3 regions of the Arsenophonus apicola genome follow, and region 3 is predicted to be linked to each of the others. Evidence: predicted binding sites of a transcription regulator. Region 3 holds the regulator's gene; each other region holds the start of a gene.
The links. The regulator Fur, encoded in region 3, represses iron uptake genes when iron is present. The targets are predictions, from matches to a motif close to ATAATAATGAGAACNACTATCAA.
Positions count from the first base shown of each region.

Region 1: a site for Fur is predicted at 9,010-9,032, ahead of exbB (tonB-system energizer ExbB). Genes of this name have one in related genera too.
Region 2: a site for Fur is predicted at 2,712-2,734, ahead of sufA (Fe-S cluster assembly scaffold SufA). Genes of this name have one in related genera too.

Region 1 is NZ_CP084222.1:2,696,621-2,707,481, forward strand. Features, by position in the region: gene brnQ (branched-chain amino acid transport system II carrier protein) at 1-88, opposite strand, end outside; gene phoR (phosphate regulon sensor histidine kinase PhoR) at 464-1,771, opposite strand; gene phoB (phosphate regulon transcriptional regulator PhoB) at 1,797-2,486, opposite strand; gene LDL57_RS12845 (nitroreductase family protein) at 2,763-3,371, shown strand; gene LDL57_RS12850 (porin) at 3,637-4,809, opposite strand; gene rdgC (recombination-associated protein RdgC) at 5,422-6,330, shown strand; gene exbD (TonB system transport protein ExbD) at 7,494-7,922, opposite strand; gene exbB (tonB-system energizer ExbB) at 7,929-8,867, opposite strand; gene LDL57_RS12870 (DedA family protein) at 9,271-9,927, shown strand; gene carB (carbamoyl-phosphate synthase large subunit) at 10,002-10,861, opposite strand, start outside.
Region 2 is NZ_CP084222.1:1,557,336-1,568,196, forward strand. Features, by position in the region: partial or broken gene ydiJ (D-2-hydroxyglutarate dehydrogenase YdiJ) at 1-2,089, shown strand, start outside; gene LDL57_RS07335 (hotdog fold thioesterase) at 2,086-2,496, shown strand; gene sufA (Fe-S cluster assembly scaffold SufA) at 2,809-3,180, shown strand; gene sufB (Fe-S cluster assembly protein SufB) at 3,193-4,692, shown strand; gene sufC (Fe-S cluster assembly ATPase SufC) at 4,737-5,483, shown strand; gene sufD (Fe-S cluster assembly protein SufD) at 5,458-6,777, shown strand; gene sufS (cysteine desulfurase SufS) at 6,779-8,035, shown strand; gene sufE (cysteine desulfuration protein SufE) at 8,067-8,495, shown strand; gene LDL57_RS07370 (L,D-transpeptidase family protein) at 8,576-9,493, shown strand; gene LDL57_RS07375 (major outer membrane lipoprotein) at 9,667-9,903, opposite strand; gene pykF (pyruvate kinase PykF) at 10,464-10,861, opposite strand, start outside.
Region 3 is NZ_CP084222.1:2,258,817-2,269,677, reverse strand. Features, by position in the region: gene nagB (glucosamine-6-phosphate deaminase) at 1-684, opposite strand, end outside; gene nagE (N-acetylglucosamine-specific PTS transporter subunit IIBC) at 1,035-3,056, shown strand; gene glnS (glutamine--tRNA ligase) at 3,268-4,932, shown strand; gene LDL57_RS10745 (Tle-like phospholipase domain-containing protein) at 5,150-6,133, shown strand; gene LDL57_RS10740 (hypothetical protein) at 6,294-6,608, opposite strand; gene fur (ferric iron uptake transcriptional regulator) at 6,910-7,377, opposite strand; gene fldA (flavodoxin FldA) at 7,532-8,065, opposite strand; gene ybfE (LexA regulated protein) at 8,253-8,534, opposite strand; gene LDL57_RS10720 (type I secretion system permease/ATPase) at 8,715-10,861, opposite strand, start outside.

The DNA of each region.
Region 1 (10,861 bases), 440 kb from region 3:
GAAAAATAATATTTCCTGCTCCTACAAATAACGCAAAGGTCATAAACCCTAACGCTAGAATATCTCTCGATGTTAAACGATATGCCATAATTGTTGTTAATTTGTTGTTATTTATCATCCAGCTTAAGTAGAACTAAAACCTAAACCACTTTTTATTTATTGACTGTGATCTCCGCTAATTTTAATCAGTAAAAAATATATTTAATTAATCTGATAAATTTGATAAAAACAGAAAAATACGCCAATAACAGACTACAAGTAAAACTTTTATAATGATAAAAGGCAATAGTAAATCGAAAAAGCAGAATAAAAATCTGAAATAAATTTTTTATTTAGTGATTGGTTTTAGTGTTTACTCAATATACGTTATATGATTTGCACAAAATTTAACCAACACTAACATTTACTCATGCAAATGTATTATTTTGCTAAACTTATTTAACTAAAATACAGCCAATGAAATTTAATTTTGTCCATTTTTTGTTATCACAACTAAACTAGACGGTAAAATAAAACTAAATACCGACCCCTTACCTAATTGACTTTCAATATTTAATTGGGAATGATGATGAATTAATGCATGTTTAACAATAGCCAATCCTAATCCACTGCCGCCGCCCATTCGGCGAGAACGCGATTTATCTGCTCGATAAAAACGTTCCGTTAAACGTGGCAAATGCGTGGAAGCAATTCCCGGACCATTATCGCGAATAGAAAAAAGTGCTCCCTGTTTAACATGTTGCCAACAAATGTGAATAGATGTTCCAACCGGTGTATGGTTAATCGCATTATAAATAAGATTTGAAATAGCACTTCTTAATTGCTCTTCATTACCATAAACTTGCAATTCTTTATCTACATCAAAAATAATTTTATGCTTTGCCAAGCTTAAATTTATTACATCCTGTTTTATTATATTTAGCATTGCCGGAATATTGATCTGTTCATTCAAATTAATATGCGCTGCTATTTCAATGCGGGAAAGCTGGAGTATTTGTTTAATTAAACTATCCATGCGTGCCACTTGTTCACGCATTGAGCATAAGGCTTTTTTATTAGCCGGATAGCTATCGTTTTGCTCATCCATGATTTCCAGGTAACCTTGCAAAACGGTCAACGGTGTGCGTAACTCATGATTAGCATTAGCAAAAAATTCGCCGCGTAATTTTTCCAATTTCTCCTTTTCCGTTATGTCTCTTGCAACCATTAGTAATTGGTCATCAACATAAGACATAATTTGAAATTCAACTATTGCACCGTTATTTAACGCTATCGTAAATGGCACGGAATAGTCGGCCAAAATAAAATAGCGGTTGAAATCAGGATAACGAAGTAAATTGAAAATAGATTGCCCACTATCTTCTGGCCAACGAAAACCTAATAAATATTCAGCTAAACGATTACACCAAACAATATTACCTTCTGCGGTCATGATGATTACGGCATCAGGTAAAGATTCTGCACCACTACGAAATCGCCTAATAATCTGTACCAATTCATGCCGGCGTTTACGATTACGTTGTTGTAACTGATAAATACCATAAAAAATCGGCTCCCAAACACCTTTCCCGGTGGGTGGCAGTAAACGACGTTCAAGCCAAAGCCAATCGGATAATTTCAGTAAATGATAACTATGCCAGCATAAAGCCGCTAATAGTGAAATCACGAGCAACCAAGATAAATGACCAATAAAAAGTGATAATCCACATGCCGGTAAGCAGAATAAAACCAGAACAACCACTAAGTTTTTCCACGACAAACGTTCAAGCACGTCGACTTTTCCTTATAACCAGCAATCAATAACGGACAGAGAAACGATAGCCTGTACCTCGAACAGTTTGGATCATTTTTTCATGACCAGCCACAGCCAGTGCTTTACGTAAACGACGAATATGCACATCTACTGTACGATCCTCAATATAAACATTCACACCCCATACATAATTTAATAATTGCTCACGATTATAAACTCGTTCTGGATGGGTCATAAAAAAATACAATAATTTATATTCTGTCGGTCCCAGTTCTATCGACATTGTATCGCTCATTACCCTATGAGAAGCAGGATCTAATTTCAATCCGTTCATTTCGATAACATTGTCGCTAGCCAAAGCTGAAACACGACGTAAAATTGCGTTTACCCTAGCAATCAGCTCTTTAGGTGAAAAAGGTTTAGTAAGATAATCATCTGCACCTATTTCTAAACCACGTACCCGATCTGCTTCTTCTCCCCTAGCGGTTAACATCATAATGGGAATATTTCGCGTCAGTTGATCACGTTTTATATGGGCAATAAGCTGGATGCCCGAACCACCTGGGATCATCCAATCCAGCAAAATAAGTGCAGGATAAGGCTCTATAAGCTGCGCGATTGCTGAATCATAATCATCTGCCTCAACTGTTTGAAATCCATTCTGTTCTAATATAAAGCAAATCATCTCACGGATCGCAGTTTCATCTTCGACGACCAGAATACGTCTTACCATGATTGATCCTATCATTATTTCATTATCAAATTAATTGGCACTATTATTTCATATTTATAACCATTTAATGAATTATTGTCGCCAATTTTATTAAGTTGCAAATTTTTAAACTTAAGATGAGATCTGGTATGTAATTCACAAAATTAATTAATAACTGAATTTTTGAACTATATAGTTAAATTTTTTATCTATGATTTTTTGTCAGTCCGATTATAGTTATCAATAACCTAGCTGCGCACAATCAATTTATGACCTTATTAATATAAGGAGAATATAATGCCAAACAAATTTATAGAAATGATGAAAGAAAGAAGAACCATTTACAATATAGATAACTCATTACCTATTTCTCAAGCAAGACTTATTAAATTGGTTAAAGAAGCCGTTAAAGAAGCACCTTCTTCATTTAATTCCCAAACATCGCGGGTGGTTATTTTATTAGGCGATGAACATAAAAAACTGTGGCACAATATTACCAAAGAAACGCTAAAAGAAATTGTTGCTAAAGAGATATTTACTACCACAGAGAAAAAAATCGATAGTTTTGCTGCCGGCGCAGGTACGGTATTATTTTTTGAAGAACAAAATATTATCAAAGAATTACAGCAAAAATTCCCACTTTATGCCGATAACTTCCCTGTTTGGTCAGAACAGAGTAGCGGAATGGCACAATATGCGGTTTGGGCGAGTCTAGCACAAGAAAAAGTGGGCGCATCACTGCAACACTACAATCCACTCATTGATGAAAAAGTGCATGCCAGTTGGAAGATCCCAAACTCGTGGAAATTACGTGCTCAGTTAGTCTTTGGTGCAATTAAACAACCGGCTAATGAAAAAACCTATATTGACGATAACATTCGCTTCAAAGTATTTGGTGAAAATTAACACAACTTGCAGCAGAATTTATTTTGTCCAATCGTTACTAACTATTAGCAAGTCGGCATTAGTATAGCAAAACACTATGCGTTTTTAGTGACTTTCTTATACCATTAAGATAACAATTGATAAGATATGGTTTGCCAAATATAGTGATTTTGCCATTGAATCTAATATAAAAAATAACAGCCATTCTGGCTGTTATTATAATTTTTACCTTTATATAATAGACTAAATCGCTATCATTCATTAGGGTGAATTTTCATGAAATTGGTTAGAAAAAGAAACGCAAACCTGTCTCAACCAAAAACCAATTATCTTTCTCATAAGCTTGATTTTTACTATGAAGGTGGTTATACGCCATTTCCATATATAAAAGTAATTGCTTATTTTTCATTACTGCAAAGTCTTTATCTACACCTAACGTATAAGTCTGCTTTGGATAGTCAAAGGTTTTTTTATCGCCTGATCTTAGTCCGTAACCGGCATATAAGCCTGTATCTGATTCTGGCCAGTGCCATTTTGCGCCAATACTGTAGAGATGAGCTGACCAATCCCCTGTCACCGATGTTGGCGTCAGTGTTTTCCTGGCGACTACTACATTCGTTGATTGTAACCGACCATAATCAATTCCAATTGAAGCGGTCTTATCAGGAAAAATATATTTGACCCCCAATGCGAACATTTTGTCTTGCGGTTTTTTTCCTGTTTGGTTTTTTTCACCCACCGCTTCAGCCCAACCAGTAGCCAGTTCGAAACCTAAAGCGTTCTGATAAAAAAGACCCAATGAGTAAGCATGAAGAATATCACTGTAATCACGCTCACCACTGCCTTCCGAGGGTCTAGAATAACTGCCTGCAAACTTTACGCCTTTAAATGAAGGTGTTTCTAAATAGATAGTATGGGGCAAACGTAGGGTAAAAATATCCCGTCCAGTACCACGATAAATGGTATTGCCATTTTCTTGCTTTACATAGCCAGAAGATATACCGGTATTTCGACTCAGTACATCAGCAAAATAGAGCACACCAGTATTGTTATAACCTAAATTAGATTTAGCAACTGAATCAATAGGAACATAAGTACGGCCAAATTGTACTTTCCCATATTCTGCATGAGAAATACCAACATAGCCAACCCGATTATAGAGTTCAAATTGGCTGTTAGGATTATTACTATTCGACTTTTGCGTATCTAAACCTAATTCAATATTGCCAAATACTTTAACCTCATGAGGCAGCTTATGCTCGGCAAATAAACCAATACGACTACCATCATCGCCAATCATGGCTCTATTTTTTTCCGTATCCCAGCTATTTAATAATCTAATTTGCCCATAAATATCAAAACGCGTATATTGATCATCATAAATACTTGTTGCCTGTGAAATCTCTGCTAAAGATAAAGTAGCAATAAATGTTATGATGGGTTTTAATTTTCTTGCCATAAAAATACCCATTAATTTATGCTGAACAAAATAATTGAAAAATGCCAATTTCAAATAATAAAATAATTTTCTTTGCTTTTAGTATTTAAAAAATCATAATAAAATAATAAAATGAAAATATTTTATAAAATGAATTAAAAATAATTTATTAAAATAACCCTACCCTCATAAATAAAAAACAAGCTTATAAAATCAGTAAGTTTACAATAAATCACCTTTAAGCATACAGCAAAAATATTATTTTTATGGCAAAAATAATCTCATTTTTATATTCTATTTCTGGCAATAGATCCCTCTAAAAATTTATTAAATAATTTAATCAAAAAAATAAGACATTATTTACCCTCTTTTTTAATCGATTATAAAAACCAGTATCAAGCAATAAAAATTTCATTAAAAATAATTAATGACAGAATATTAGCCTATATTTTAAAAATGTAATTTACCATTTAATTAAATAATTATTAAAGATAAAAATAACCTATGCGGATGGATAAAATCGATTAAAACTGACTTAATCAATAAAAATAGCGATTGAAAACTAGGGTCGAAGAGTGTGATCCGTTATCATATCCCCAATTTTTAAATAAGGAATAACGAGGAAGCCTTGAGATGTGGTTTAAAAATTTAATGATCTACCGCTTAAATCGGGAATTCAAATTATCCGTAGATAAGCTTGAAAAACAACTTGCCACCCTGGCTTATAGCCCATGCACAAGCCAAGATATCATGAAAATGGGCTGGACTTCACCGATGGGATCTCACAGTGAAGCACTAATACACACGGTTAATAACCAAATTTTACTTTGCGTCCAAAAAGAAGAAAAGCTTCTGCCAGCACAGGTTATTAAACAAGAGTTAGAAGCTAAAATTAAGAAAATAGAAACAGCCCAAGCACGAAAACTGAAAAAAAGCGAAAAAGATCCATTAAAAGATGAAGTCCTGCATGCACTTTTACCCAGGGCCTTTAGTAAAATCAGTCATACTTATATCTGGTTAGATATAACCAATAACCTGATTATTGTTGATGCAGCGAGTACTAAACGTGCTGAAGATAATCTGGCATTTTTACGTAAAACATTAGGCTCGCTTCCGGTTGTGCCTTTAAGTTATCAAAATCCGATCGAACTAACTTTAACGGAGTGGGTGCGCTCTGGCAAACCTGCTAATGGATTCAGTTTAATGGATGAAGCTGAATTAAAAGCACCCGTTGAAGAAGATGGAGTGATACGTTGTAAAAAACAAGATTTATTCTGTGATGAAATTATCGCCCACATTGAAGCTAAAAAACGAGTAACAAAGTTAGCATTAGAATGGGAAGAGCGTATTCAATTTATTCTTTCCGACGACGGAACAATTAAAAGACTAAAATTTAGTGATCTGATAAAAGAACAAAATGATGATATTGATAAAACAGATTTTGCCCAACGTTTTGATGCTGACTATATTTTGATGACAAACGAAATTAGTGCACTGATAAAATGCCTAATTGATGTATTCGGTGCAGAAATGAACATTTAATTAGCTTGACTTGGTAATGCAATAAACCACTAGGAATGGCGATTTTTAATCGCCAGTTTAGTTTTATCGACTAGATAGATTCACCCTCGCCTCCCAGACTGGATGATATATAAACGCATATCACTATACATTTATTTGTATAAATGAATAAAATATAATTATAAGTGGTAACTTATATATATTTTATGACAAATTTTTTCAACCGATAGATTATGACTAATCATAGTTAGATTAATTTTCTATCACTAAAAATTATAATACTAACTGTTTCAGTTATATTCGACTGAAAATTCCATTAAAATCAATAATAATCATAAATTAAAAAGTAAATAAAAAATTTATTATTTACCAAGATGGATAATTGAATATATCAACTTCTATATGGAACATATTAAATAGATTAAAAAAAACGTTATCTTGGCTAGATAACGTTAATATTACTGTAGTTAAATATTATTGATATACTTTGCTGTATGTAGTTATTGAAAAGTCAGCCCATTAAAATTTCTAAACTTGCTTTAAATCATAGCCAGCTTAAAAAATGACTATGGTTTATGGTTATTAGATATAAATTCCATTGCAGGCATAACTATATTAATTGTACAAATGATTTATAAACACAACTATTCTACTCTAATAGTAATTATCTACAATATTAATAATATATTATCTAATATTTAGCATAATTATTCTATAATTAAACTCTATTTTTATGCAAGTATTTTTTATTAAATTATTTTTTATCTGACAAGGCAATTAAATTACCTTATTTTTTTGTAGGTAATTATAGCGTACATTAAGCTAAACTTTCTTAAATACATTCATTCTCTTTATCTATGCTATAAATAGAAGTCAACTACTTATATGAATAAAAAACTTACCAACGCTTACTTCTAACTTATTAGTTTAAGAAAAATGAAATTAATAACTATAAATTATATAAAAAATAAATATAAGTTTTTTATTAAAATATTTTTATTCTAAGTAATAGTTTATTATTTTGTAATATAAATAAATTTGAAATTATTAATTATCTAATTTATTAACCATGCAATTAATATGTTTATAGAATATAAAAAATATATTATACTATTGATTTATTACTAACGTATATAAATCAACACTGGGTATTTAATTACCCAGTGGACAATATTAGCAATACGCTATTTTGTGCTCTGTGACATCTCCATGCCAACTAATCCCACTTTAAGGTAACCAGATTTACGTAATAAGTTCATTACATCCATTATTCTTTCATAATTTACTGTTTTATCTGCTTGAAAAAAAATAGTGGTTTCTTTATTTATACCAGTTATCTGATCCAAAGCTGATGCCAATTGCTCCTGAGAAACATTTTGCTCTCCAACATACATTTGACCATTCTCTTTCACTGTTAAAAATAACGGTTTTTCCGGTCTAGGTTGGGGTTTAGCCGTAGAAGCGGGTAAATCAACTTTAATGTCGACTGTTGCTAAAGGTGCCGCAACCATGAAAATAATCAGTAAAACCAACATTACATCAATAAATGGTGTAACATTAATTTCATGCATTTCACCATTATCATTTAAATCATCGTTCAAACGGATCGCCATAAGTACTTACCTTTCTCTTTTACTATCAGCTAAATCCAAATCTCTACCTAACAATACCGTAGCCTGAGCAGCTACATCACCCAGTTGTCCACGATAGGTATTAATCATGCGCGCAAATAAATTATAAATAACCACTGCTGGTATCGCAGCTACCAGTCCTATTGCCGTAGCTAACAAAGCTTCTGCTATGCCAGGGGCAACAACCGCTAAATTAGTCGTCTGAGAATGAGCTATACCAATAAAGCTATTCATAATTCCCCAAACCGTTCCAAATAAACCAATAAAGGGGGAAATTGCCCCTATGGTTGCTAAATAACCATTACCTCGCCCCATATAACGACTAATTGAAGCAACAGCTCTTTCAAGGCGAAAACTGGCACGATCTTTGGTTCCATTTAAATCACGACTGCCGGCAGATAATGTTTTTTCCGCCACAACTTCATCATATAATTTTCGAGTAATACTACTTTTTTTAAATGTTGCAGCAATTCCTATCGCTTCATCGAGTGATTTTACTTTAGATAGTTTTTGCTGTTCTTTTCGAAGCTGTCGGTATGCTCCAATCAGTTCGATGCTTTTTGAAAAAAATAGAGCCCAGGTAATAATTGAAGCAAAAATTAATCCTAACATGACGGCTTTTACAATCACGTCAGCATGCTGATACATACTCCAAATCGAAAGATCTTGATCAAATCCTCCTTGTGCAGTTAATAAGTTAGGTTCCTGTTGTAGTGTTGCTACATTTTTTTCAGTGGCAAGATCTTTCTCGCTTAGTTGCTCTCCATTGGCCGAAGTCGTTGGAATTTGATTAGCAATGGATATATCTTGCTGATTAGGTATATTAACAGGCTGAAACTGCTCAGACAGACCTACCGGATTTGTCTCGGCGAAAGTTACATTTATCAAACTTATTGCCAATAAAATAGAAGCTATCAATTTACGCATCAGTTGGCTATCACTCTTCTGTTATTTAACGCGATCCTTTTAGCTGATCATAGCTTATGCCAGCTAATCTATTCGTAGTAAATTTTTATTTTCCACACTTACATTATGAAAAACTTACTGATCATACCAGACATTAAATCATTTGATAGTAATTATCATTACTATTTGATGAAATTTTTATTTATTTACCTGTTATCAATAAGTTTGCAGCAATTTGATTTGTTCTAATAACAGATAGCCGCAACATACATTTGCCATCTTTAATATTTTTACTCTGAGATAGGCACTTTCTATCCAACTGCTTTTATAATAAACGCGTGAATAAATCCAACATAATCCAGTTTTTTAAGGTAAACTGACAACTATATCGGTTCTTCATTGGTGGTTATTAACAGGGTAAGCTATGCAAGTTCTCAATGAAATCGTGATGGCAATTTGGCATCATGATTTTGCTAAATTAATTAATCCCGATACTTTATGGATTATTTATGCGGTGCTTTTTACCATTATTGTATTAGAAAACGGTATTCTTCCTGCAGCATTTCTGCCCGGAGATACACTACTTGTTCTTTCCGGTGCTTTGATTGCCAAAGGTGTTCTTTCCTTTATTCCGACAATTATTATTTTAACTATTGCTGCTAGCCTAGGTTGTTGGTTAGGTTTTTTACAGGGGCGATGGCTTAGTGATACGAATGTAATAAAACAATGGTTAAAACAGATCCCACAAGAGTATCACGATCGTGCAAATCGATTATTTAACGACCAAGGCTTATATGCGCTTCTGTTCGGTCGTTTTTTAGCTTTTGTTCGCACACTATTGCCGGTTTTAGCCGGACTTTCAACCTTAAGCCACCGTCGCTTTCAATTATTCAATTGGCTTAGTGGTCTATTATGGATTGGGATCATTGTTTCTCTAGGCTACGCAATTAATCAAATTCCTTTTATTAAACGCCATGAAAATATTGTCATGAATATTTTAATATTCTTACCTATTCTGTTACTCATTAGCGGATTGATTGGCTCACTTGTTGTATATTGGAAACATAAAAAAGCCAAATAAATATCACGGCTTTTATTGGCACAGAATAAAAAATGACCCATTTAACAGGGCCATTTTTTAAATAGTAATAAAAGTTAACGCCCGATCATTTTATGCATCTCTTGGACAGAGATAACCCGCTCCGTAGGATCAGCATTGAGGGAAATCGCTGTCGCAAAACCGCCATTAATAGTAGTGTCATAATTTACTTTATATTGTAATGCACTTCGACGAATAAGCTTCGAATCTTCTATTGCACGGCGACCGGCAGTCGTATTGACAATATAACTATATTCACCATTTTTTATTCTATCCTGAATATGAGGGCGTCCCTCATGTACTTTATTAACTAAACGCGGGTTAATTCCTGCTTCACCCAACACAATTGCAGTACCATGAGTTGCATCTAAGTCAAAACCATGCTCAATTAATTTAGCTGCTAAATCAACAATTTTGGCTTTATCATTTTCTCTGACTGAAAGTAATGCCCGTCCAGATTTTTTCATTGTAGAAGAGCAACCAAACATGGCTTTAGCAAATGCTTCGGCAAAAGTACGACCTATACCCATAACTTCACCGGTCGAACGCATTTCTGGTCCCAAAATAGGATCAACCCCAGGGAATTTATTAAATGGTAATACAACTTCTTTTACCGAATAATAAGGTGGAATAATTTCTTTCGTTATACCCTGTTTTGCTAAGGATTGCCCAACCATGACGCGAGCGGCCACTTTTGCCAGTGGTATTCCTGTTGCTTTTGATACAAAAGGCACTGTACGCGCAGCACGCGGATTCACTTCGATTAAATAAACTTCATTATTTTTAACCGCAAATTGAACATTCACTAATCCTCGAACGCGTAATTCAAAAGCCAGTTTTTTTACCTGCTTACGCATGACATTCTGTATATTCTGACTCAAGGTATAAGGTGGCAAGGAACAGGCAGAATCACCAG
Region 2 (10,861 bases), 700 kb from region 3:
TAGCGCGTCAAGATATTATCTGGCATTCAGTGAGTAAATTAGTTAACGATGACGATGCAAAAAAATTATCTGCATTAAATATCGTTGAATTTAGTGGGGATAACGAAGAAAAAATTAATCAGCATTTAACCAACTTGTGCACACAATTGGATAAGCTAATTCTAGCAGGTAATTCTGGCATCCTTGGTTATCAAATATGTCATCAATTAGCAGATATTGAACGTATCTATACGATGAGAAAAAAAGCGGTTGGTCTGTTGGCTAATACTAAAGGATTAGCAAAACCAATACCCTTCGTAGAAGATACGTGCGTGCCACCGGAGCATTTAGCCGATTATATTACAGAATTTCGTGCATTGCTTGATCACAATAATTTAGCTTATGGCATGTTTGGTCATGTTGATGCAGGCGTACTGCATGTTCGCCCGGTAATGGATATGTGTGATCCTCAGCAAGAAGTATTAATGAAGCAAATTTCAGATCAAATTGCTCAACTTACGCTTAAATATGGCGGCTTATTATGGGGCGAACACGGTAAAGGTTTTCGCTCCAGTTACGGCGCCCAATTTTTTGGCGACCAGCTTTATCAAATACTCTGTCAAATTAAAACCGCATTTGATCCATTGAATCAATTAAATCCAGGCAAAATATGTTCATCGCTTAATGTAGCTCTTCCTTTAAAGCCGATCGATGCCGTGAAAAGAGGAACTTATGATCGCATTATCCCAATTAATATAAGGCAAACTTTTGAATCTGTTATGGCTTGTAATGGCAATGGTTTATGTTTTAATTTTGACGTTAATAGTCCAATGTGCCCTTCGATGAAAATATCACAACAACGCATTCATTCACCTAAAGGAAGGGCAACTTTAATGCGAGAGTGGTTAAGACTACAGGTTAAACAAGGAGTAAATCTAAAGTTATTTAGTGAGGATATGAATAATTATAAACTGCCTTGGCCACAAAAAATAACACGCCTATACCACACTTTGCGTGCTAAGTGTGGACAATATGATTTTTCCCATGAAGTAAAAGAGGCGATGGCGGGTTGCTTAGCTTGTAAAGCGTGTTCAACTCAATGCCCAGTTAAAATTGATGTTCCCACTTTTAGGGCAAAATTTTTAGCGCTCTATTATAGCCGTTATTTGCGACCAATCAGTGACAATATTGTAGCTAATATTGAATTAACTTTACCATTAATGGCAAAGCGACCACGCTGGTTTAATTTTATATTGCAGCAAAGGTGGATACAAATTCTGAGTCACAAGGTAATTGGATTAACAGATCTTCCCCAGCTTTCTACGCCCAGCTTACAACAACAATTGGTTAAGCATGCAGCCTTATCCCTGTCATTGCAACAATTAGAAAGTTTACCACAAAAGGCGCGTAGCCAATTTGTTTTTATCGTCCAAGATCCATTTACCAGCTATTATGATGCTAAGGTTGTTGCTGATTTTATCTATTTAATTGAAAGACTAGGTTATCGACCAATATTATTGCCATTTTCTACTAATGGAAAAGCATTACATATCAAGGGATATTTAAGTCGTTTTGCCAAAACAGCACAAAAGACAGCGGATTTTCTTAATCGCTTAGCTAAATTATCAATTCCTATGGTCGGTATTGATCCAGCTTTAGTGCTCTGTTATCGCGATGAATATAGCCAGATCCTCGGTAATAAACGTGGGGATTTCGAGGTTAAACTAGTCAATGAGTGGCTAATAACAGCGTTAGCATCAAAAGTAGTATCGAAGTTAACAACTGAAAAATGGTATTTATTGGGTCACTGTACCGAAATATCATTGCTCGCTGATAGTGTTCAGCAATGGATTAAAATTTTTGCTCAGTTTGGCTGTCAACTTATCAATGTAAATGTTGGCTGTTGTGGCATGGCAGGAACCTATGGTCATGAAGTTAAACATTTGACAAATTCAAAGGGAATTTATGCCTTATCTTGGGGAAATCGATTACAAAAATTACCCAAAAAACGTTGTTTAGCGACCGGTTATTCCTGCCGTAGCCAGGTAAAACGAATGAAAATGAAACCATAAAACATCCATTACAAGCATTATTGGAGATCATTAAATGATTTGGCAACGTTTTTATAGCCTTGAAGAAATTAATAGTTGGAATAATAACAGCATGTTATCCCATTTAGGAATTGTTATGTTAAGTATCAATGATGATAGCATTGAAGCAACAATGCCGGTTGATCAGCGTACTATGCAACCGTTTGGATTATTACATGGTGGTGCTTCGGTAGTACTGGCTGAGTCCTTAGGTTCGATAGCTGGATATCTCTGTACTCAAGGAGAGCAAAAAGTGGTCGGTACTGAAATAAACGCTAGCCACATCAGAACAGTATCTTCAGGAAAAGTGCGTGGCGTATGTAGTGCGATCCATCTTGGGCGTCGGCAACAGGTCTGGTCGATAAAAATCTTTGATGAACAATTAAAACTAAGCTGTATATGCCGTTTAACAACCGCAATAATTTAATTGCCTGTGATTAAGAACAAAAGTAATTTGTTTAACAACAGGTTGTTTTTCAACTGGAATATATATAAATTTACTTGTTAATTTAATTTTAAAATATATATCAGTAAGTTAAATTTATTGATAAATTAAAAATTGTCAAATAATAGTAAAATAAATGCCACTTTTTGCTGGAAAAATACCCTAATAAAAATATCCTCTTAAAATAAATGGTTGAAGTGAGAAATGTTATCATTACCATATATAGTATTAAGCAAAAAAAGTCTAGTTACACTCATAGTGTAATATAGTGAAAATATTAGTTTAGTGAGGTCAATAATGGCAGAGCATGTTGATACTTTTTCTTTACATGAAACAACTTGGCAGGGCCTTACCATGACCGATAAAGCAGCTGCTCAAATTCGTAAATTAATGAAAGAAAATCCTGCGAGTCAGGGATTATCTATTAATATCAAGCAATCAGGCTGTGCAGGATTTAGTTATGTCATTGCATTGATAGATAATCCAACCAAAGAATATTTGCTGTTTGAAAATAATGGCGCCAAACTTTTTGTGCCTCTAAAAGCAATGCCATTTATTGATGGCACTGAGGTTGATTATGTTCGTGAGGGACTTAATCAAGTATTTAAATTTAATAATCCTAAAGCTCAACACGCGTGTGGTTGTGGTGAAAGCTTTGGTATTTAAGTGAATTAAATTATGTCACAGCGTAATGTAGAAATTGGTGACGATGTTCAACAATGGTTAGCAGAGCATCGTTATAAAGAGGGTTTTTTCACTCAGGTTGCAACGGATGAATTAGCTAAAGGCCTCAATGAAGAGGTTATCAAAGCCATTTCAGCCAAACGTAATGAGCCTGAGTGGATGTTACAGTTTCGTTTAGAAGCTTATCAACATTGGTTGGGTATGGAAGAGCCGCACTGGCTTAAAGGCTATTATCCTGATTTAAATTATCAGGAATATAGTTATTATGCCGCACCCTCCTGCAATAGTTGCGATGACAATTGCCACACTGATGCTGATTCATCAGCAGACGAGGGTAATGAGCATAGCAATAATTATCTAACTGCAGAAGTTGAAGAAGCATTTAATAAACTTGGCGTGCCAGTACGTGAGGGTAAATCGGTTGCGGTAGATGCTATTTTTGACTCGGTTTCAGTTTCGACAACCTATCGTAGTGAATTAGCAAAACTGGGGATTATTTTTTGCTCTTTCGGTGAAGCGATCCAACAATATCCTGAATTAGTAAAAAAATATATTGGTACGGTTGTTTCTAATCGGGATAATTTTTTTGCTGCATTGAATTCTGCTGTTGCTTCTGATGGCACGTTTGTTTATGTGCCAAAAGGTGTTCGTTGCCCGATGGAATTATCTACCTATTTTCGTATAAATGCGGCTAAGACAGGTCAGTTTGAACGCACTATCTTGATTGCTGATGAAGGCAGCTACGTTAGTTATATTGAGGGATGCTCTGCTCCAGTGCGAGATAGTTATCAATTACATGCGGCTGTAGTTGAAGTTATCATTCATAAGGATGCTGAAGTAAAATATTCTACGGTACAAAACTGGTTTTCAGGTGGTCAGAATGAAAGCGGTGGAATTTTAAACTTTGTCACCAAACGCGCTTTATGTGAAGGTGAAAATGCCAAAATGTCCTGGACGCAGTCTGAAACAGGTTCAGCGATTACTTGGAAATATCCCAGTGTTATTCTGCAAGGGGATAATTCAGTGGGGGAATTTTTTTCAGTTGCTTTAACTAATGGTAATCAACAGGCTGATACCGGCACAAAAATGATCCATATTGGTAAGAATACGCATTCCACTATCATTTCCAAAGGGATTTCAGCTGGCCGCAGTCAAAATAGCTACCGTGGTTTAGTCAAGATTTTACCGACCGCAGAGAACGCCAGAAATTATACCCAATGTGATTCTATGTTAATTGGTACCGAATGTGGCGCACATACCTTTCCTTATATCGAAGTAAAAAATAGTAGCGCACAGTTAGAGCATGAGGCCACGACATCCCGTATTGGTGAAGATCAACTCTTTTATTGTTTGCAACGTGGTATTAGTGAGGATGATGCCATTTCCATGATTGTAAATGGCTTCTGTAAAGATGTCTTTTCTGAATTACCGTTAGAGTTTGCCGTAGAAGCGCAAAAATTGTTAGCAATTAGCTTGGAACATAGAGTGGGTTGATGGTTCCTATTAAAAGAATACTAAGTTATTCAAAGGCCAATGAAATGTTAAGTGTTAAAAATTTAAATGTCAGTATTGAAGGTAATCAAATTCTTAACGGATTAAATCTAGAAGTAAAAGCGGGTGAAGTACATGCCATCATGGGGCCTAATGGATCAGGTAAGAGTACATTATCAGCAACTCTGGCTGGACGTGAAGAATATCAAATAGAGCAGGGTGAAATTCTATTCAAAAATAAAAATTTGCTGGAGTTATCGCCGGAAGAACGTGCAGGAGAAGGTATATTTTTAGCCTTTCAGTATCCAGTGGAGATCCCTGGCGTAAGTAATCAATTTTTCTTACAAACTTCCGTTAATGCAGTCAGAGAATATCGTCAGCAGCCACCCCTAGATAGATTTGATTTTCAGGATTTTATTGAAGATAAAATTGAACTGCTTGATATGCCGAAAGATTTACTTACTCGCTCGGTTAATGTCGGTTTTTCTGGTGGTGAAAAAAAACGCAATGATATTTTACAGATGGCGGCGTTAGAGCCTGAATTATGTATTTTAGATGAAACGGATTCGGGTCTTGATATTGATGCCTTGAAAGTAGTGGCTAATGGCGTCAACTCGCTACGTACTGCTAAAAGGGCTTTTATTATCGTTACTCACTATCAGCGTATTTTGGATTATGTGCAGCCTGATTTTGTTCATGTCCTCCATCAAGGTAAAATTATTCAATCAGGTGATTTCTCATTAGCCAAAAAACTGGAGGTAGAAGGCTATGGCTGGCTTATTGACCAACAGTGAAAGAGCAGAAAAACAGCGTCAAGTCACTATGTTAAATCAACTGGCGCTAAAAGGTTTTGCGGCTCTTTTTTATGCCAGTAAAAGAGCCAATGAAAAACAAGCTCAGAGTTATTGGCAGCAGGTAGAAAAAATCGGTTTTCCGCCATTTCGCCATGAAGAGTGGCATTATACACCGTTGGCAAAAGTACTTAACGCGCAATACCAATTAAATAGTGATAGCGTTGACACCATTACTGCTAAGCAATTAAAACAGTTGGCTATCGCCATTGATGGCTGGCAAATTGTTTTGTTTAATGGATGTCTTATTCCTACGCTAAGTAGCGATAACTTTGGTCCTTATCTAATTCAAATGATGGATAAGCTAGCACAGCCTCCGGCGCCTATCGTCAACGATGAAATATTTCTCTACTTAACTGAAAGTCTAGCCGCTCAACCCTTATTGATTAAACTAGCTGCTAATCAACAGGTAGAAAAACCCCTTTATATCTTAAACATTACCTCGGGTTCAGGCCGTGGCGATTATGTTAATACCAGTCACTATCGCTATCATTTAGAAATTGGTGCTAATTGCAAATCGCAAGTTATCGAACATTTTGTTTCTATTGATAATAAACCGCATCTGACAGGTAGCCGATTAACCGCTAATATTGGTGATAATAGTCATTTCAGTCATATCAAGCTTAGTGTTGAAAACAACCAAAGTAACCATTTTGCCCATAATGACATCTTATCAGGCCGTGATAGTCAAATAAAAAGTAGTGGTATTTTTATCGGCTCAGCATTACTTCGCCACCATACCAGCGTGAAGTTAAATGGAGCAGGTAGTAGATTAGAGCTTAATAGTTTATTGTTGCCACAAAACAGTGAAATTGTCGATACCAGAACTTATCTTGAACATAATCAGCCCCATTGTGAAAGTCGTCAGTTACATAAAACGATCGCGCTAGATGAAAGCAAAGCTGTTTTTAATGGCATGATCAAAGTTGCACCAGCAGCACTTAAAACCGATGGTCAAATGACAAATAACAATTTGTTATTAGGTGAATATGCAGAAATTGATACCAAACCACAGTTAGAAATTTATGCTGATGATGTCAAGTGTAGTCATGGTGCTACAGTAGGCCGTATCGATGATGAGCAACTATTTTATTTACGTTCACGGGGTATTCCTCTCAATGATGCAAAACATATGATCATGATTGCCTTTGCGGCTGAAGTCATCGAAGCTATTGATGATGAAGGTGTAAGTAATAAGGTAATGGATATTATTCAGCAGCGCTTGGTAGGGATTTAATATGACATTTTCAGTGGCATCCATTCGCAAAGATTTTCCTATGCTGGCAGAAAAAATTAAGGATCAACAGTTAGTTTATTTGGATAGTGCTGCCAGCGCGCAAAAACCGATACAAGTGATTGAAAAGGAAAAACAGTTTCTTTGTTATCACTATGCAGCTGTACACAGAGGGATCCATAGCTTAAGCAGTGATGCAACGGCGATGGTAGAAAATGTTCGCCAACAAGCCGCTGATTTTATTCATGCTGCTAATGCAGAAGAAATTGTTTTTGTTAAGGGAACAACGGAAGGCATAAATTTAATTGCTAATAGTTATGGACGTGGTTTTATCCAACCAGGCGATAATATTATTATTAGCCAAATGGAACATCACGCTAACATTGTTCCTTGGCATCTGCTTGCCGGCCAAATTGGTTTTGATATTCGTATATTACCTATTGATAATAATGGAAAATTAATTTTTGAACAATTAGATAAGCTAATCGATAGCCGGACTCGATTACTCTCTTTTACCCATATGTCCAATGTTTTGGGTACCGTTAATCCAGCAAAAACGATTATTGCCTTTGCTCGCCAATGCGCAGCAAAAAAGGCAGCGCAATTGCATATTTTGCTTGATGGCGCCCAAAGTATTATGCATCAAATGATTGATGTGCAAGATTTAGATTGTGATTTTTATGTTTTTTCCGGTCATAAACTGTATGGACCTACCGGTATTGGTGTTCTGTATGGCAGAAAAGCATTATTAAATGCTTTACCACCATGGCAAGGTGGTGGAGCTATGATTGATAAAGTTAGTATGACGTTAGCTGAGCCCTCAAATATCCATATTACCTATGAAAAGGCACCTTGGCGATTTGAAGCAGGCACGCCAAATATTGTAGGCATTATTGGCTTAGGTGAGGCATTACGTTATGTTAATAATATTGGTTATGAACAAATATCTGCCCATGAAACCGCACTAATGCAGTATGCTAACCATCGTTTAAGTATGGTAAACTCTTTGCGTCTTTACGGCTCAGATGAGCGTCAAGGGGTTATTGCCTTTAATTTAGGCGATCATCATGCTTATGATGTCGGCAGTTTTTTAGATAATTATGCTATTGCCATCCGAACAGGTCACCATTGTGCGTTGCCATTGATGGATTTTTATCAAGTACCAGCCATGTGTCGTGCTTCGCTAGCGGTTTATACTACTAAAGAAGAAATTGATATTTTGGTTGAAAAACTACAACATATTGAAAAATTACTGGGTTAATCTATTTTAAAGTACATATAAGGGTAAAATGATGGCAGCCTTGCCTGATGAGAATAAATTGTTGCGTAATTTTTCACGTTGCCAAAACTGGGAAGAGCGATATCTTTATTTAATTGAATTAGGGGAAAAATTATTACCCCTAAGTGCTCAACAAAAACAAGCAAAAAACCAGGTTTCAGGTTGTCAAAGCCAGGTTTGGATTGTTATGCAGCCGGATAGTGACGGCCGGATCCAGTTCTCCGGCGACAGCGATGCAGCTATTGTTAAGGGATTGATTGCATTAGTAATAATTATTTTTCAAAATAAAACCGGGCAACAAATTTTGACGACAGATAGTAAAACATTCTTCCAAAAGTTATCATTGGAGCAGCATTTAACCCCATCAAGAAGCCAGGGATTGCATGCGATGATCCGAACAATCCACCAGCGAGCCGAAAAAATTATCCAATCAAGCACTTAAACATTTAGTTAACTACTGATATTATTAAAGTGACGCTTATTCATCCGATAAACTTTGTACGTTCCTTAGGAGGAAAAAGTATGAAGAGAATTCTATTTTTTATCGGCTTGTTGTTTTTAAGCGGACTGACTGTCAATGTCAGTGCTGCTGAATACTCCTTGCCATCCACTACAGCACGCTTAATTGGGGAAAATAGGCATTATGTGGTGCCTAATGATGGGCGTCCTCTGGAAGCTATTGCAAGTGAATTTCAGATAGGTTTGCTTGGTATGTTGGAAGCTAATCCAGGTACCGACCCATACTTACCTAAAGCCGGTATGACGTTGATTATTCCATCGCAAATGTTATTACCGGCAACGAAGCGTGATGGGATCATTGTTAATTTAGCCGAATTAAGACTGTATTATTTTCCTAAAGGAAGCAATAAAGTTATTGTTTATCCGATTGGTATTGGCCAATTGGGTGCCAATACGCCTAAAATGGTGACAACTGTTAGTCAATTAATTAAAAATCCAACTTGGACACCGACAGCGAATATTCGCAAGCGTTATGCTGCCGATGGCGTTATTTTGCCGGCGGTATTTCCAGCCGGACCTGATAATCCGATGGGACTTTATGCCTTGCGACTGTCTTATGGTAAGGGGCAATATTTGATCCATGGTACTAATGCTAATTTTGGTATTGGGTTACGGGTCAGTTCGGGTTGTATTCGTTTAAGACCTGAGGACATAGAAGCATTATTTAACTCTATACCGGTAGGAACGCGTGTACAGGTAATTAATGAACCCATTAAGTACTCTAAAGAGCCTGATGGAAGCTATTACATCGAAGTTCATCAACCATTATCTAAAAAGGAGTCTGATGATCCGCAAACGATGCCATTAATATATAGCAATGAGTTTAAGGCATTTTTACAACAACCTGGTATTGATCAGAGATTAGTTGCTCAAGCCGTGGCACGTCGCTCAGGAATGCCGGTAAAGGTAAATAAGACATAAATTTATATTAGGCATGGCAATACATAGGGTAGATTTGCTATTTTTATAAAAAATAGTGAATTTATTAATAATCAGATAATAGTATTATTAAAAATTAGTTGTGTGTAATAAATAATAAGGCACCCGTTGGGTGCCTTATTAATATATCGAGTGATCCATTAAATGCAATTGGATTACTTTTTATATCTACGAACTTGATTATCCAAACGTTGATTAGCACGAGCAGCTTCATCTTTAGCAGTCTGAACATCAGTACGTAATGACTGAACGTCATTTGATAGTTGATCGACTTTACCGTTTAACGTTTGAACATCTGAGGACAGTTTGTTAATTTGGCTACTGTTTGAACAGCCTGCTAACAAAGCAGAAGCCAGAACGATAGAGCCCAGTACAACTTTAGTACGATTCATTATATTACCCTCTAGATTTAGTTAATCTCCAAGTAGCAAGGTAAGTATTACACATTCCTGGCAAAACAGAGAATAAATTTCTGTCTCTAACTTTGAATTATTAGATCTTTTTCAAATTCAGGCAGAATACTTACTTATTCTTATGCTAGTACTTAATTAGAATATTTTCTACTTAAAATCTGACAAGTTGTTTAATAAAATTAAGAAAACAGAATAAATTTGTTTATTTTTTGTTCATTTTACTTGCCTGGTAGGCAATTTTTAATTATCTCATTACGTTATTTTGGCAATTATTTTTTACCACTCGATATAAAATAAAATTAACACGATAACAGTTATTTTTTAAATAACATGTCGATTATGATCTTTTTAACTGGAAATATTTGTTTTGCACTAATAGACTGGATTTTAAATAAATACTTAGTGGTAAAAGTGCCTAATGGGCATTTTGATTATAAATTACCAATATTAGATATTTGCCATCTAATATTACTTTATTAAAAAAAGAAAAAATAAATTCCCCGCTATTTTATTCAGAGGAATTTATTTTGTTAACAGAATTATAAGATATGTACAGATGAAGTATTTGTCGTACCACTTGGCACTAATGCACCTGAAACCATAACTACAACATCACCTTTTTCAGCCATATTATTTGTTAAAGCAACTTGTTTACCAATACGATAGAAATCATCTGTAGAGGCAATTTCTTTAACTAATTGCGGAATAACGCCTTTGACTAATAATAATTGACGGGCAGTCTCTTCATTGGTTGTTAAAGCAAGGATCGGGGCTGTTGGAAAATATTTGCGTACTGATTTTGCTGATTTACCGCCATAGGTTGCCACGATAATCAATTGCGAGTTTAACTTTTCCGCCATTTCAACCGCACCGCGGCAAACCGCTTCAGTAATGCGTAATTTTTGGTTTATTTTGCTATCATCAATGCGGCTTGGCA
Region 3 (10,861 bases):
GCAACTAATCGTCCACATATGGTTAATCGAGCCTTCTACCGCAGCTTCAACGGCTAATGCCTTATTGGCACCGGTTGCCAGGACTAAAATTTCTTCGGCATCAAGTAGGGTCCCAACACCAACCGTGACAGCATATTTAGGCACTAGATCGATATTGTTGTCAAAAAAACGAGAATTTGCCTGCCGAGTCTCTGGTGTTAGCGTTTTGATCCGGGTTCGAGAAGAAAGCGATGAAGCTGGCTCATTGAAGGCTATATGGCCATCACTACCAACCCCCCCCATGAATAGATGTATTTTACCATAAGACTTGATTTTATCTTCGTAACGTTTACATTCAGCGTCGATATCTTTTGCATTACCATCAAGTAAGTTAATATTATTTTTCGAGATATCGATATGGTTAAAGAAATTTTCATACATGAAAGTATGATAGCTTTGGGGATGATTCTGCGGGATCCCGACATATTCATCCATATTGAAAGTAACCACATTTTTAAAACTAACTTTACCTGCCTTAAAAAGATTAATCAGCTCATGATAAGTAGCTAGAGGTGTTCCGCCTGTGGGCAGTCCTAATACAAATGGATGTGCAGCCGTTGGATTGAATTGGTTAATTTTATTTGCAATGTAATTAGCGGAAAAAAGACCGACATTTTTTGCAGTTGTTAGAGGAATCAGCCTCATTATTTTTTACCTCACTTAATTTTGCTGCATATCAGCTATATTTTAATGATTTTGTATTATTCTTTGCTATTAATTCAGTTTTTATAACGCAAAGATTGTCTATTTGTTAACGTCTGAAATCTAGTAAAAATAAGATATTTTTCATAAAAAAAAAAGATTTTTTGTTTAGCCACTATTTTAATCAAATAACAGAGTGACATTTAGACTTTTATCACAACTTTAGCTGATTTAATTTGTGATGCAAAATAATAGGGTCTAAGTGACTTAATGATAATATATGCAAAAAATTGAATATTTATAATATTTAGCCATAAGATCTCAGTAATGAGGTTATTCAAGGGGAAAACAGAGTGAATGTGTTAAGTTATTTGCAGCGAATAGGTCGTGCTCTAATGGTACCTGTTGCTGTGTTACCTGCCGCTGCCATTTTAATGGGGATTGGTTATTGGATTGATCCTAACGGCTTAGGGGCTAATAGTACCATTGCCGCTTTATTGTTCAAATCTGGCGCGGCAATTATAGATAATATGTCAACCCTGTTTGCAATTGGTGTTGCTTATGGTTTGTCGAAAGATAAAGATGGTTCAGCGGCATTAACCGGTTTTGTTGGTTTTTTAGTGGTAACCACCCTATGTTCTCCGACTGCTTTTTCGATGATCATGGGCGTTGCTAGCGAGCAGGTCCCAGCGGCATTTAACAAAATTAATAATCAGTTTATCGGGATATTGGTCGGTGTATTGGCTGCGGAACTTTATAATCGCTATAGTGGTGTCGAGTTACCAAAAGCTTTGTCGTTCTTTAGTGGCCGCCGTTTAGTACCTATATTGACTTCATTTTTGATGATCCTGGTGTCCTTCGTTCTGATGTATGTTTGGCCATTCATTTATAATGTATTAGTGGTGTTTGGTGAAAATATTAAAGATTTGGGTTCATTAGGTGCCGGTATTTATGCTTTTTTCAATCGTCTGTTGATCCCGGTTGGATTACATCATGCATTAAATTCAGTATTTTGGTTTGATGTGGCGGGTATTAATGATATTCCCAACTTTTTGGCGGGAGCTAAATCGTTGGCAGCAGGTATGGCCGAAAAAGGGATTACGGGGCGTTATCAAGCTGGATTTTTCCCCATTATGATGTTTGGTTTGCCAGGCGCGGCATTGGCCATTTATCACTGTGCCCGCCCGGAAAATAAAGCAAAAGTCGCTGGTATCATGATGGCGGGTGCTTTTGCCGCCTTTTTTACTGGCATTACTGAGCCACTCGAATTCTCATTTATGTTTGTTGCGCCGATTCTTTATGTCATTCATGCGCTATTAACTGGATTTTCTGTTTATATTGCCGCTGCAATGCATTGGATCTCGGGTTTTGGCTTTAGTGCGGGTTTAGTCGATATGTTACTGCAGAGTCATAATCCATTAGCAGTGCATTGGTATATGTTGATTTTCCAGGGTTTAATTTTCTTTGGTTTATATTATGTCATATTTCGTTTTGTGATTAATAAGTTCAATTTAATGACTCCTGGTCGCGAAATGACAAACGAGCAGCAAGAGGTTGATGATTATGACAAAGATATCACGATCAGTGATAAAAATATTACCCATGAAGCATACCAATATCTTGCGGCGGTAGGGGGAACCGATAATTTAACAGTAATCGATGCTTGTATTACTCGTTTACGTCTAGGTGTAAAAACCGTTGATATTGTTAATGATGATTTGGTAAAAAAATTGGGTGCATCAGGCATTATTCGTTTAAATAAACATAATGTGCAAATTATTGTTGGAACGCGAGCAGAAATGATAGCAGAAGCAATGAAAAAGATTGCCGCAAGAGAAGTTGTTGCACCATCAAATTTTGTTGAGAAAGATAATCGACAATCAGCACTAAAAGTAAAAAATAAACCTGCTGGGCAAACGATTTTAACGTTGGTTGCGCCGGTTAGTGGTGAAATTTATTCCCTTGATGAAGTTCCTGATGAAGCTTTTGCCAGCCGTATTGTCGGTGATGGTTTAGCGATCAAGCCAACGAATGGTGAGGTGTTAGCGCCTGTCGCGGGTAAGATTGTAAAAATTTTTGCTACCAATCATGCTTTCTGTATTGTGACGAATGAAGGTGTTGAAGTGATCGTTCATATGGGTATTGATACTGTGGCGTTAAAGGGGCAGGGTTGCGAGCGTTTAGTTGCAGAAAATAGTGACGTAAAGGTAGGTCAGCCAATCCTGAAACTAGATCTGCCTTACTTAGAGCAGCATGCTAAATCAATGATAAGTCCAATTATTATCAGTAATATTGATGATTATCAGGGATTGACAATAGTGGCAACGGGTGAAGTAATCGCGGGAATAACGCCAATTTATGATATATTGAAGTGATGTGTTTTATTATTATGATTTGATATAATAACCGTAGAATTAATAATGGATAAAAACGGGAAGGGTTATGAACCTCCCGTTTTTCCTTTATGCGCTTTTCATTAATTCAATAAAGCCTAATAATATGTGTTAATAAACGGTTGTTTCTAATTCGGATATCGTAGATGATAAAAGCGTTATTAACATGCTTTTGCATTGAGGAACTATGACAATGAATGAGGCAGATACTCGCCCAACAAATTTCATTCGCCAGATTATTGATGAAGATTTGGCTACAGGTAAACATACTCATGTACATACCCGTTTTCCACCTGAACCAAATGGTTATTTACATATTGGTCATGCGAAATCAATCTGTCTGAATTTTGGTATTGCTAAGGATTATCAGGGTCAATGCAATTTGCGTTTTGATGATACTAATCCAGTTAAAGAAGATGTTGAATATGTTAATTCTATTCAAGAAGATGTGAAGTGGCTAGGTTTTAATTGGAGTGGTAACGTTAAATATTCGTCAGATTATTTTGATGACCTTTATCAATATGCTATTGAGCTGATTAAAAAAGGCTTAGCTTATGTTGATGAATTAAGTCCTGATGCTATTCGTGAATATCGAGGAACTTTAAAGCAGCCAGGTAAAAATAGTCCATATCGTGATCGCAGTATTGAGCAAAATTTGCAGCTATTTGACAAGATGCGAGCGGGTGAATTTGAAGAGGGTAAGGCCTGTTTGCGCGCTAAAATTGATATGTCATCTCCTTTTATAGTTATGCGTGATCCGGTTTTATATCGAATAAAATATGCTAAGCACCACCAATCAGGTAATAAATGGTGTATTTATCCAATGTATGATTTTACCCATTGTATTTCGGACGCATTAGAGGGGATTACTCACTCACTTTGTACCCTTGAATTTCAGGATAATCGCCGCTTATATGATTGGGTATTAGACAATATTACCATTGATTGTCATACAAGACAGTATGAGTTTTCACGTTTAAATCTTGCCTATACGGTGATGTCAAAACGTAAACTAAATCAGTTAGTGGCAGAAAACAGGGTTGAAAATTGGGATGATCCTAGAATGCCAACTATTTCAGGTTTACGTCGGCGTGGCTATACGGCTGCATCAATTCGTGAGTTTTGTCGGCGTATTGGCGTTACCAAGCAAGATAATACGGTTGAAATGGCAGCATTGGAGTCTTGCATTCGTGATGATCTAAATGAAAATGCACCACGAGCCATGGCGGTATTAGATCCAATAAAATTAGTGATTGAAAATATGCTTGCTAGTGAGCAGATGCTGACAATGTATAATCACCCGAACAAACCTGAGATGGGTACCCGTCAAGTCCCATTTAGTCGAGAACTTTATATTGATCGGGCTGATTTTCGTGAAGAAGCTAATCGGCAATATAAGCGCTTAGTTTTAGGTAAAGAGGTGCGTTTACGTAATGCTTATATTGTACAGGCTAATCGGGTTGATAAAGATGCAGCAGGTAATATTACTACGATTTATTGTACTTATGATGCTGATACATTAAATAAAGATCCTGCCGACGGACGTAAAGTCAAAGGGGTTATCCATTGGGTAAGTGCATTACATGCGCTGCCAGCAGAAATCAGGTTGTATGATCGCTTATTTACGGTGCCTAATCCTGCCGCAGAAGAGGACTTTTTAGCCGTTATTAATCCAGATTCTTTAGTGATTCGGCGTGGGTTTGTTGAACCAAGTTTAATTACCGCGCAAGCTGGAAAAGCTTATCAGTTTGAACGCGAGGGCTATTTTTGTGCTGATAGCCATGATCATACGGCTGAACAGTTGGTATTTAATCGCACGGTAGGGTTAAGAGATAGTTGGGCAAAAATAGCCAGCTAAGAAATTATATCATTGATAGTCACTATAAAAAGCGTGGTTGATAACCACGCTTTTTTTATTAAAAAGAAGAGAGAGGGTTTATTTGGGTAGTATATTTTTTAAATAGAAAAATATGGCTTTAAGTCATAGATTTCTAGTTGGTTAAAACAAGATAATCACTCTTTGGCAAATATAATTATTAAACTGACCCATTGGCCATTAATAAGGATGTTATGCCATGCCAAACTTTATCAATTCAAGCTATTTAATAAAAAATGTGTTTTTGCCTAAAGAGTCGCAGCTAATATCTCCTAAGGACAATATGCTCTCTTCATTAAAGACTATCCATAATAGTAATGTGGAAATATTACAACAAAAAACGTCGTTAAATAAGTTGCATACTTGTCAAAAATTAAGTCTCCTGTTAAATAAAGCCAGCATCAAGCAACATTATCATGATGCGTTATTAGCTGATTTTGTGTACAACCGTAACCTTGCCACATTAGAAGCCACCCAGTGGGGGATCGATCGTGAATTGGCCAGCTTCCTATCTAAAAAGAGCAATATAAAACTGTATCCGCAGCATGGTTTATTAAATGATAGTAAAACCGGATTAGTCGCTTATATTTTTCACAATAAAGTTAGGCAGGAAATTCGCTTAGTTTTTGGTGGTACCACCAGTGGTGAAGCGGTAAGTGGTGGAGCGCCGCGTTATATGAAGAATCCGAGAACTTTTATTAATCAATGCAATGCGAATATTAATAATGTGTTTGGTGACATTCCTGCTTGTTATAAGCAAGCTAGCCAGCTACTGCATCATTTGCAACTACTTATGCAACATGAGAAATGGCAAAAATATAGTCTTTCAACCAGCGGTCATTCATTAGGCGGAGGCTTAGCCGCTTATTCTGCGCTGAAAGTATCTACTACAGAAAAGGCTATTCGAGCAGAATGTTTTAGCAGCGCTCAACTTGGCTTAGGTTTACAGAACGACTTGTTAGCGCAATATAGCAATTTAGCCAACTTAAAAAAAGTTAAGGCTAATATTAATCACTACTATATCGATGGTGATATTATTCCAAAGTTAGATAAATTTTTTGCGGTTGATCATATTGGTAGCGTTAAAATTATTCCGCAGATAGCGGAGAAAAAAGATAGCGCCTTAGCCGCACATAGCAGATATGTAAATCATATTCGTACTTTGTATCAGCAAGCAGTTTGAGAACATAGCTGCTAGCGTTTTTTAACCCTATTTTTATCAGTGTTAAAATATTTCTTTGATGTAATGAATACATTTTCAAGCTGTGTGCGCAGGATTGTAAAAGAGAAATAAACGTTATTGACGCTTCCATTGATAATCAAAATGGAAGCGACGATTAATATTAATCCTCGGGAATATTGCTAATTTGTTGTTCAACAGATTTTTGTAGTTGAATTAAAGCAGGTAGCAAAATAGCAATAGCTGACAATCCATGACCTAATTGACATAGGCTAGCCATAGAGAACTTTGATACTTTATTATCTGCCAAAGAAAGCAAGGTTTTCGCCAGAAAATGTAAATTATGGCATAATCCAGCGCAACACTCTTTGCTGCTATTTGCTAACTGTAGGATATCATCGGTACTCAAATGTGAGATATCTAGCTTGCGAAGCACATTAGCTAATTCGGAAAAAAGAATATTGCTATCAGACAGCATTGTGCACCCCCAATGATTGACGACAGATAAGTAATAATGGAAACGTGGTCAATATCGCGTGGGCTTGCACTTTTTCTCTCACCAATATGAAAATCAAGCGTAATAACTAGCTTTTCGAGCCTATCTTATGGGTATGATAGTGAAGGAAAGTATTGCGCTTTAGATATGTGTTTATAATACTATTGCTACTAGCCATAGCATTACTCCTGTTAATGTTGTGGTCAGAGGCTCGTAGGTGTTGCTAGCACCTGCGGGCTTCGTTGTTTTATCTGATTAATAACAAAAACAGTGATAGGCAGGGTTATTTTTCTTCTTTACTATTGCGGGCAGGGTGCCCCAAGTCGTTTTCATCACAATGGTCTTTTTTTGAGCAATGTCCATAGAGATAGAGACTGTGATTAGAGAGTTTAATACCATGACGTTCGGCGATGTTTTTTTGTCTTGTTTCAATCGATTCATCACTAAATTCAATAACTTTACCACAATCTAAACAAATTAAGTGATCGTGGTGATATTGTTGTGTCAGTTCAAAAACTGATTTACCGCCTTCAAAGTTATGGCGAGTAACAATACCCGCTTCATCAAATTGGTTTAGAACACGATAAACCGTTGCGAGGCCAATCTCTTCCCCCATATCAATGAGTTTTTTATAGAGATCTTCCGCACTGACGTGATGGCACTCTGGCTCTTGTAATACCTCTAAAATTTTCAAACGTGGAAGCGTTACTTTAAGCCCTGCATTCTTCAATGCTTTATTGTTGTCGGTCATGCGGATCCTACCTTGTTGCATTAGTAGTGAATTCAATAATATCAAAACATTGTTAACAGTAGCATACTGTTTCTTTCAAACTAATTTTACAATTATATATGTCTTAATATCATTACACAATTTGCAGGAATTATCATGTACAAAAAAATGACATTTATCTATCAATGATGGCTTGCAATTCAAGCTCGTCGATTATTTGATTTACCCAACACTCCACGCGTTGATCGGTTAGTTCCGGTTGCCGGTCTTCATCAATGGCAAGACCAATAAAGTTATTGTCATCAGCAAGTCCTTTTGATGCTTCAAAGTGGTAACCTTCAGTTGGCCAGTGGCCAATAATGCTAGCCCCTTTAGGTTCAATAATCTCTTTTACGGTACCCATAGCATCACAAAAATATTCGGCATAATCTTCTTGATCGCCACAACCAAAAATAGCGACCAGCTTACCGTCAAAATCAATTTCTTCCAATGTCGGAAAGAAATCGTCCCAGTCACACTGTGCTTCACCATAATACCAGGTAGGAATACCGAATAGTAAAATATCAAATGCTTCAATATCCTCTTTACTGCTTTTAGCAATATCATGAATTTCAGCAATATCAGTGCCGCCAAGCTTTTCTTGGATCATTTTGGCAATATTTTCTGTATTGCCAGTATCACTGCCGAAGAAGATACCTATGATTGCCATAAAGTAAATAAACCTCTTAATTTTAATTTGCGTTGTTTAGTTATCTTATTGTTACTAATAGTAGTAATAGGAAAGATAATAACAGTTGATTAATAAATAATTAAATGACCATTATTTTGACGAAAATAACTGCATAATTCTGTCAATTTTGTGTGTTTTAGACAAAATAAACCAATAAAACTGCAATTCATTGCTTTTTCTTTGCTAATTGTGTCAGTAATATTTGTTCTATTAGTTCACTACGGCTTATTTTCTGTTCTTGCGCTAGCATATTTAATGTTGCAACAGCACGCTCATTGATTTTTAATTCGACACGACGTAAGCCTTTGCTCTTATCACGTTTTAATTGATTTCGTTTATTGATTTTTAATTGTTCATGTCGAGATAAGGGATTGGTTTTCGGACGCCCTGGTCTAAGTTCATCGGCGAATAGATCCCGGGTTGTGCGATCAGTCTGCTCTTTTGCCATAATTTAAATGTTGATGGAAATTTGCTAGTTACTTAAAACAATCATACCCTAGCATGATAACTATCGCTACTATCAGATAAAATATATCCTATTGATAAAGCAATCTATTAGTGAGCAAGTTAAATTAGACATAGCCAGTAAAACAGATACATGTGAGCTTACTGGCGACTCATGTCATGTTTAAGCGTTTATTTTTGCCTTTGATCCTATTTGCTGATACCAGAGTTGAGCATAAAACCCATTTAACCTAAGTAGATTATCATGGCTATCGCATTCAACGACTTGTCCTTCATTTATCACACAAATTTTGTCAGCATAACGGATGGTATTAAGCCGATGGGCAATACTAATTACGGTTCGACCAGCAGACAGATAATGCATATTTTTCATGATAGCGGCTTCTGAGTCATAATCTAGCGCAGAAGTGGCCTCATCAAGAATTAAAATGCGTGGTTGTGTTAACAGGGCACGGGCAAGCGCTATACGTTGCCGTTGGCCACCTGATAAATTCATCCCCCTTTCTGCTAACTGGCTATTGAAACCGTGCGGAAGTTGTTGAATAAAATCCAGTGCGCCTGCCATTTGCGCGGCCTGGGTCACGGCTTCGTCAGAAGCTGCCGGCTGGCTTAAGCGGATATTGTCTGCTATGGAGCCAGCAAACAAAACACTTTCTTGCAGTACTACGCTCATATTAAGACGTAAAGCCATGGGATCGGCGACAGCCAGATCCATACCATCAATCGTAATTTGACCCTGCTGGGGAATATAAAGTCGTTGTAATAGTTTCGTTAAGGTACTTTTTCCTGATCCTGAAGGGCCCGTGATACCAATAAATTGTCCGGCTTTAATTGACAAGGATAGATTCTGCAATACTTCTGGCATGTCGTTAGCATAACGAAATCTGATATGATTAAATTCAATATTACCCTCAATAGATGCGGTATTAGTTAACCCTTTTTGGCCAAATTCGGTAGGTTCATCAAGAATATCACCAACACGTTTAAGGGCGATAAGGGTATGTTGGAAATCTTGCCATACCTGCGCCAGCCGAAGAATCGGTTGGGTAACATGGGCACTAAGCATATTAAAAGCAATTAATTCTCCTGGACTGAGTTGGCCTTGCATGACGGCTTTAACACCAAACCATAATAAAATAGCGGTAGTTATTTTATTAACCAGGGTAATGATTTGACTGGCTATCACACCGCTTTTTTGCACCTGGAAGCTCTTTTGTAATTGGTGACTTAAAATTTTCTGCCAGCGTTGTAAAAACCTATTCTCTGTGGCAGTTGTTTTAATGGTTTCAATGCCAGTTATTGATTCAGTAAGAAAAGTCGTATTATCGGCTTGAGCTTCATACTCTTTTTCTACCCGTTTTCGGATAATGGGACCAATTAATAACCAAAAGATAAAATAGATTATTAATGAACCAACGACGATACCAGCGAGCAGTGCACTGTAATTGAACAACACAGCAATGAATAAGGTGACAAAAAACAGATCGATAAACAACATTAAAGTTGAGCCAGTGAGGAATTGCCGAATTTGCGCCATTTCACGAACTCGGGCAATAATTTGTCCTGTTTGTCGCTGTCTAAAATAATCGAGTGGTAGTCCTAATAAATGACGATATAAGCGGCCAGATAATTCAGCATTAATTTGGCCAGAGGTATGATTAAAAATTTTATTACGAATAAAGCTATAAATAGGTTCGGCTATGGCTAATGAAACCATAGCAAATGCCAAAACATGTAAGCTATTTAGGCTACGACCTACCAAGACTTTATCAATGAGATGTTGAAAAAGGATTGGATGAATAAGGGCAAATATTTGCACTACACTGGCGAGTATAAAAATATCTCTTAGTTGTTTATTTTGTCTAAGAACCGATGGGGAAAACCAATCTAATCCAAACTTGATTTTTTTGGTAGTTAATTTTTTTTCTGCAACCAGCAATACTTTAAATTTGATTGGATTATTTGGATTATTATGATGAGGAAAAGTTAATGTTTTCTCTGAACACGGATTTATTACTTCAATGATTTGGTGCGTTATATGGGTAAATACCCACCATATTCCTTCTATTTCAATTAATGCGGGTAACGGGATATGCTCCAGCTCAGTAGGTGTAAGAAAGTTTACTTTACTTTTTAATTGCATAAAATCCGCACACTCTCGTAATTGCCAGTCGGTTAGATGTTGAGATTCTAATCCTAAGGAGTGAGTTAATTGTTTAATTGTAATGGATTTACTAAGTTGTTTACCAAGCCAAGTTATGGCATCTAAGGCTTGGTTAGTGGTGTTGTTAGCTATTGCTACGGTAGAAA